3 regions of the Arthrobacter sp. D3-18 genome follow, and region 1 is predicted to be linked to each of the others. Evidence: riboswitches for the same ligand, from Rfam matches in the RefSeq annotation. Region 1 holds a riboswitch; each other region holds the start of a gene.
What was found. Region 1 has a riboswitch for thiamine pyrophosphate ahead of M1D89_RS04550 (ECF transporter S component). Riboswitches for the same ligand answer to the same signal wherever they lie in the genome.
Positions count from the first base shown of each region.

Region 2: another riboswitch for thiamine pyrophosphate. It lies ahead of thiO (glycine oxidase ThiO); the one in region 1 lies ahead of M1D89_RS04550 (ECF transporter S component).
Region 3: another riboswitch for thiamine pyrophosphate. It lies ahead of thiC (phosphomethylpyrimidine synthase ThiC); the one in region 1 lies ahead of M1D89_RS04550 (ECF transporter S component).

Region 1 covers NZ_CP096440.1:532,932-535,130, reverse strand. Annotated here, with positions in the region: gene M1D89_RS04555 (ABC transporter ATP-binding protein) at 1-604, opposite strand, end outside; gene M1D89_RS04550 (ECF transporter S component) at 604-1,224, opposite strand; TPP riboswitch at 1,301-1,437, opposite strand; gene M1D89_RS04545 (NUDIX hydrolase) at 1,740-2,199, shown strand, end outside.
Region 2 covers NZ_CP096440.1:1,569,414-1,571,612, reverse strand. Annotated here, with positions in the region: gene thiO (glycine oxidase ThiO) at 1-933, opposite strand, end outside; TPP riboswitch at 926-1,044, opposite strand; gene thiE (thiamine phosphate synthase) at 1,072-1,743, shown strand; gene M1D89_RS09370 (ferritin-like fold-containing protein) at 1,773-2,199, opposite strand, start outside.
Region 3 covers NZ_CP096440.1:1,964,025-1,966,223, reverse strand. Annotated here, with positions in the region: gene M1D89_RS11240 (VOC family protein) at 1-75, opposite strand, end outside; gene M1D89_RS11235 (amidohydrolase family protein) at 154-1,236, opposite strand; TPP riboswitch at 1,320-1,427, shown strand; gene thiC (phosphomethylpyrimidine synthase ThiC) at 1,423-2,199, shown strand, end outside.

The DNA of each region.
Region 1 (2,199 bases):
GGCATCGCGCTACAGCATCACGGACCTCCAGCACTCCTGCAGGATCCAGGTTGGCCGTTGGTTCGTCCAACAGGATCAGCCCGGGCCGCATCGCCAAAATGCCCGCAAGCGCAAGGCGCTGCTTCTGGCCGCCGGAGAGCGCCGCCGTCGGGTGATCCAACGCCAGGCCGCTGCCGGCAGCGGTGCGCAACCCGACGTCGTCGAGCGCTTCATGGACGCGGGACCAAATCTCGTCACGGGGCACGGCAAGGTTCTCGGCGCCGAAGGCAACGTCGTCGCCAACCCTGGACAAAACCACCTGCGTCTCAGGGTCCTGCTGCATCAGTCCCGCGCGCCCCCGCTGCTCGCGGGGTACAACGCCGTCAATCAGCAGGGAGCCGGTCTCATCCGAGTCGTCTTCCTCATCACCCAACACCCCGGCTAGGGCATGCAAGAGCGTGGACTTGCCCGCACCCGAAGGTCCGAGCAGCAGTACTCGCTCCCCCGGTTCGATCCGAAGGTCGAGGCCCTGAATGGCAGGGTGGGCCCGGCCGGCATGCCGCCAACCCCAGCCCTCGGCTGAGATGGCGGCAGGCCTCACCGTGCCGCTATGCGTGGCCGGCATCAGCTGAAGACGGGCTCCGAAGCGGCCTTGCGCGAGGCGAAGGAGCTCAGCACGCCGGTCTTGGCCAGGCCGCGCGTGGCCACCCAGGAGAGCGCGCCCGCGATGACTGCACCTGAAATTGTGGTGAAGGTGATGTAGGCCAGCTTGTCGACGGCTTCATAGGCGATGTTCCAACCCCACGGGAGGAAGGAGTCGTTCAGGCCGCAGAAGAGGCCCGCGCCCGCACCGGCGAGGAGGGCGGTGGGCAGGTTGAACTTCTTGTACCGGAAGGCGGCGAAAATGAGTTCGGCGCCCAGGCCCTGCAGAACGCCGGAGATGAGCACGGTGGTGCCGTACTGCGAACCCATGATGAGCTCACCGGTAGCGGCAACAGTTTCGCAGAACAGGGCTGCACCCGGCTTGCGGATTATGAGCATGCCCAGGACCGCGGGGATCATCCAGCCGCCGGCAATCAGGCCGGTGAGCGGCGGATACGTCGCGTTCATGGGGATGGATACCAGTGCGGCGCCTTGGGACCATGCCCAGAAGATCACGCCGCCCGCGATGGCGATCAAGGCCGCCACAACAATGTCTACAACACGCCAGTTATAACTGGTCTTCTTCACGTTTACCGTGGTCATTTTTCTGCCTCCTGAGGTTACAGGAGGGGAAAGTGCTCCCCGGAATCCGATTGGCCTGCGCCGTCCGGATCCGGACACTCTGAGAAGCTCGACTCCCTTGCGCCGGTACTAACCGGATCAGGTTCGAGGGTCTGCGGCTGTCCGCACTCTCAGCGCCCTCGCGTCTCCTGCATTTCTGCAGAGTCCGACGGCGGCGCTCCCCTGTCGTTATCAAATCTGCCCTGATGGGCTGGTTCAGTTTACACCTGAGTCTGTGGCGGGTGTTGGTCTGTTGCCGGCATGCGGTCACAATCGGCAGTGGTGGTGCGTTCCAGGGCTCCCGGGGGCGCGTTGCGAGGCCCGCTCTACACCCATCCCCCACACCTTTCCCTGCACACCAGGCCCCACAACCAAACCTGGCCCGTTGCGAGGCCCGCTCTACACCCATCCCCCACGCCATTCCCTGCACACCAGGCCTCACAACCGACCTGAGAGAATGAACCAGCAGACTCGACCGCGGCAAAGGGGCACAATTCATGACGGACCTACCCACACAGGATCACCCTGCCAGCGACACTCCAGTGCCCGAACCCCGGCTCGCCGCGAGCGTCATCCTGCTCCGTGACGCGCCGGGCGGGCTCGAAGCTTTCGTCCAGCACAGAGTTAGCACCATGGACTTCGCTGCGGGCATGGTGGTCTTCCCTGGAGGCCGGGTGGATGCCGCGGACGAGTCCGGGTGGGACTACCCCGCGGAACTCCTCCGAAGGCATGCCGTTGACTGGCAGCACAGCTCCATCTCCACGGCCCGGGGCGAAGCCACCAGGAACGCCGGAACGGTGCTTACCGCCGCAATCCGTGAAGTCAGGGAGGAAGCCGGGCTCAGCATCGAGGCCACGGACCTCCGCCCATGGGCCAACTGGATCACGCCGACAGATATGCCCAAGCGATTCGACACCTACTTTTACGTGGCCAGGCCCTCCCCCGGCGCCGAACCCC
Region 2 (2,199 bases), 1.0 Mb from region 1:
TTGGTAAACGCCACCCGCCGAGACCGCATTGAAAGGCGCTGACAACCCGTCTTCGCGTTGCGTCGCTCCTATCACCACAGTTCCGTCGTCCCGGGGCACGATGTAGACAGGCACTCCACGAACCATTCCGCGAATCGTTGATGTGACCAAGGGCCGCAGGTGATCGGGAACGCGAAGGCGGAGGATGTCCCCATAGACCGGCCTTACCGGAAGGCTCAGACCATCAGGGAGACCGGACAATTGGGACGCCCCAAGCCCGTTGGCCACCACGGTCTCTCCGGCGAGGACAGAGACTCCTGACTCAAGCTCCGCTCCTGCGACCCGCCCGCCTTCCCACAGCAAACCGCGAGCTTGGGAAGCAATTGCGAATCCGTCATCGGCTCCCGACACCCAGGAACTGTCACTTGGCGAATGGTCTGCCAGTCTTGCCAAGAGGCATGCCGCCAGTTTTCTCGGATCGACTTGGTGGTCGGCAGGAATATCGAAAGCGCAGGAGATCTGCGGGCTGAGGAGCGGCTCCCGTTGCCTCGCGTCCCGCAGAGCGAGAGGTTCGACTCCTAAGCCAGCCGCAATCTGGACCGACCTTAGGTCCGCGAGCGCCCGGCGGTCGGCTGCATCGGCACCCACGGCGAGGGTCGGCGTCGTGCGGTATCCGCTGTCCTCTGCGCCTTGATGCAGGCCGTCCACGAAGGAGGGCCACAGCCGGGAAGACTCAAGCATTAAGTCAAGAAGGTCTTCTTCCTGGTAATGGAGTTCACTGACCGGTGCAAGCATGCCGGCCGCTGCGAAGGAGGCACCGGAAGCTGGTGCGGGGTCGATCAGCGCAACTGAACGGCCCAATCGCCGGGCCTCGTGAGCGATGCCGAGGCCGATGACGCCGCCACCAATGACGGCAACGTCTGCATGAAGAGGGGTATGGCGGGGATCTGCCATTCGTTTCCTTCCCTACGCCGGTACTAGCCGGATCAGGTCAAGCGGTCGGCGCTGAAGCCCTCTCAGCCGGACAGTCATATGACGAATGTCGCGGCTCCCGCAGTACGTGCCCAGTTTAGAGGAACTACTCTGGTTCCCATGACTCAGCCTGACGCTCTTGCCTCCGCCCGCCTCTACCTGTGCACAGATGCCCGTAAGCAGCAGGGCGATTTTGAGGACTTTGTAGACGCCGCTTTCGAGGGCGGTGTGGACATCATCCAACTCCGCGACAAGACTCTGGAAGCTGCCGAAGAACTGGAGATGTTGGCCGTCCTGCGGAGCGTCGCACAACGGCACGGACGTCTTTGGGCTGTCAACGACCGGGCCGATGTTGCCAGTATTTCCGGGGCTCCCGTGTTCCACATCGGGCAAAAGGACCTGCCACTGACGGCCGCCCGGACCCTGCTGCCGAATGTCACCGGCATCGGCCTCTCCACCCACACAACGGAACAAATCGATGCAGCTGTAGCCACCGCCCAAGGGCCCTTGGGACTGGATTATTTTTGCGTGGGCCCAGTGTGGGCAACACCCACCAAACCCGGCCGCGCTGCAGTCGGTTTGGACCTGGTCACATATGCCGCAGAAGCGGTCAACCGTTCAGGCGACGGGGCGACCATCCCTTGGTTCGCCATCGGCGGCATCGATCTCAGTAACGTTGAACAGGTTGTGAAAGCGGGCGCCAGCCGTATCGTGGTGGTCCGTGCCATCACAGCGGCAACGGACCCGACGGCGGCAGCCAAGTCGCTGCTGGAAGCTTTGGATACCGTCTAGGGAAGTCGGAGTTCCGCGCGATCCGCGGGCTAAGCGGTCAGGCCGAGGCCAGTCATCCGGCGGGCGTGCTTATCGGCGAGCTCAGTCGTCAGCTTTTTCACCGCGGCACGCGCGTCCCCGCCGCTCTTCAGCATTGGCCCCAGCAGGGGATGTTCCATGCCGACGCGCTGCGCTTGCGTCAACGCTTCCCCCACCAAGCGGCGGCCCCACAGCGCCAATCGCGAAGCGAGGCGCGGGTCATCTGCCAAGGCCCGCCTGAGCAGGACGCGAAGGACTTCCGTGGCCTGATCGGGGGAAGCAACGCGCTCAACGAAATGCTGCGTTGTTGGGTCGAGGAACATCGAGACAGCCCTATAGAAATCTGATGACACAGTATCGATGACGTAGGCCTTCATTACGGATTCGAACCAGTCCCCCGGCTTGGTGCGCTCGTGGAAGTGATCGAAGGAGCGCTGA
Region 3 (2,199 bases), 1.4 Mb from region 1:
GTCGCCCACCTTGAGCATGACAGTGCCCATGGTGAGTTTGGCAGGCAGAAGATCCTGGCTGAATGATGAGGTCATGTGAAGCTCCCGGTTCTGAGGTGGCCGCGCATCGGCACCTTCTTACCTATCTAAATTACTTGAAGCTTCAATTTATTCCTAACGAACGACATTACCCCTGAGCACGACGTGCTTGAGGGCCGCGATGGTACCCAAATGACGACGCGGATCGTCACTGCACAGCACGACGTCGGTGCTTGCGCCTTCGCTGATGCCCTCGACTCCCAGCCACTCACGGGCGCCCCAGGCGGCGGCCTGCAGGACCGCCACCGGCGGAAGGCCGGCGTCGTGCAGTTCCATCATTTCGTCCGCAATCCTGCCGTGTTTGATCACGCTGCCGGCGTCAGTACCAGCATGGACGGAAACCCCCGCTTCGAAGGCCTCCAGCACCCGCTCCCGACGACGCTCCCAGAGACGGATCATGTGGGCCGCGTACTCCGGAAACTTCGGCCCTGCCTGCGCTGCGATGTCCGGGAAGGTAGCGATGTTGACCAAGGTGGGGACGATAGGAACTGACTGTTCCACCAAACGCGGCAGGTGGCGCGGAAGGAGTCCGGTGGCGTGCTCTATGCAGTCGATATTGGCGTCGAGCAGGTCATCGATGGTGTCCTCGCCGAAACAGTGCGCGGTCACCCGGGCACCTTCATCGTGGGCCGCGGAAATGGCTTCCTTGACGGTCTTTGCGGGGAACGAGGCAGCGAGGTCTCCAACGCCGCGATCGATCCAGTCGCCCACAAGTTTTACCCAGCCGTCGCCGTCCCGGGCTTCCTTTCGGACCGTTTCCACGAGTTCCGCGGGCTCGATTTCATGACCCAAACCGCGGAGATATCGCCTGCTCCGGGCGATATGCCGACCCGACCTGATCAGTCGGGGCAGGTCGGTTCGCTGCTGCACCCAGCGGGTGTCGGCGGGCGAACCGCAATCGCGGATCAGCAGCGACCCGGCGTCAAGGTCTGCTTGGGCCTGGGCACGCGTGGCCTGCTCGTCTACCGCTCCTCCAACGCCGAGTCCGATGTGGCAATGAGCGTCAACGAAACCCGGCAAGACCCAGCCAGCCAACACCCTGTCCGGCGCCGCGACAGGACGCTCAAACGTCAGTTTGCCGTCCACGGACCAAAGCCCGTGGCGCTCTTCGTCTGCCGACAAGAGCACAGGTCCGCTGAATTCGATGATGTTGGCCATGGCAAAAGCGTAGCCGGGGCTATGCATTGGAGCTTGCTGCCTGCATGTGACTGGGAGCCCGTGGGGAGCTGTGGTAGCTTCGTCTACGACCACACGGGGGCCCCTGCAGGGGCTGAGATCGGACTGACGCAGTCTGCGACCGTTGAACCTGTCCGGGTAATGCCGGCGAAGGAAGTGAGTATTCCCTTGAGCACCACCGAAACACAGCACAGCCCTGCCCAAAACCAGGCCGTCACGGGCAAAAACCAGATCAACGCGGGCCAAAATGCGGCGGAAACCGTAACGCAATCGCTGAAGTCCCATTCGTTGGCTTGGTTGGAGGATCCAAAGAACGGCATAAGGGTCCCCGTGACGGAGATCGCCTTGGAGCCCTCCCCCAATGGGCAGGCCAACCAACCTCTGCAGGTTTACCGAACAGCGGGCCCCGGAAGCGATCCCGTGATGGGGCTGGAGCCTTTCCGTGCACCATGGATCGAAGCACGCGGAGACACAGAGGCGTATTCCGGGCGGGAACGGAACCTGCTCGACGACGGCAAGTCCGCCGTTCGGCGTGGAGCAGCGTCAGCGGAGTGGAAGGGCGCGCAACCGGTGCCGCGCCGCGCCGTCGCGGGTAGGACCGTCACGCAGATGCACTACGCAAAACACGGCGTCGTGACTCCGGAAATGCAGTTCGTCGCTTTGCGGGAGAACTGTGACGTTGAGCTGGTCCGCAGCGAGGTCGCCGCGGGGAGGGCAATTATTCCGAACAACATCAACCATCCCGAATCCGAGCCAATGATCATTGGCAAGGCATTCTTGGTCAAGATCAACGCCAACATTGGCAACTCGGCAGTCACAAGCTCCATTGCAGAGGAAGTGGACAAACTGCAGTGGGCAGCTCAGTGGGGCGCTGACACGGTAATGGACCTCTCTACGGGCGATGACATCCACACCACGCGCGAGTGGATCATCCGCAACTCGCCC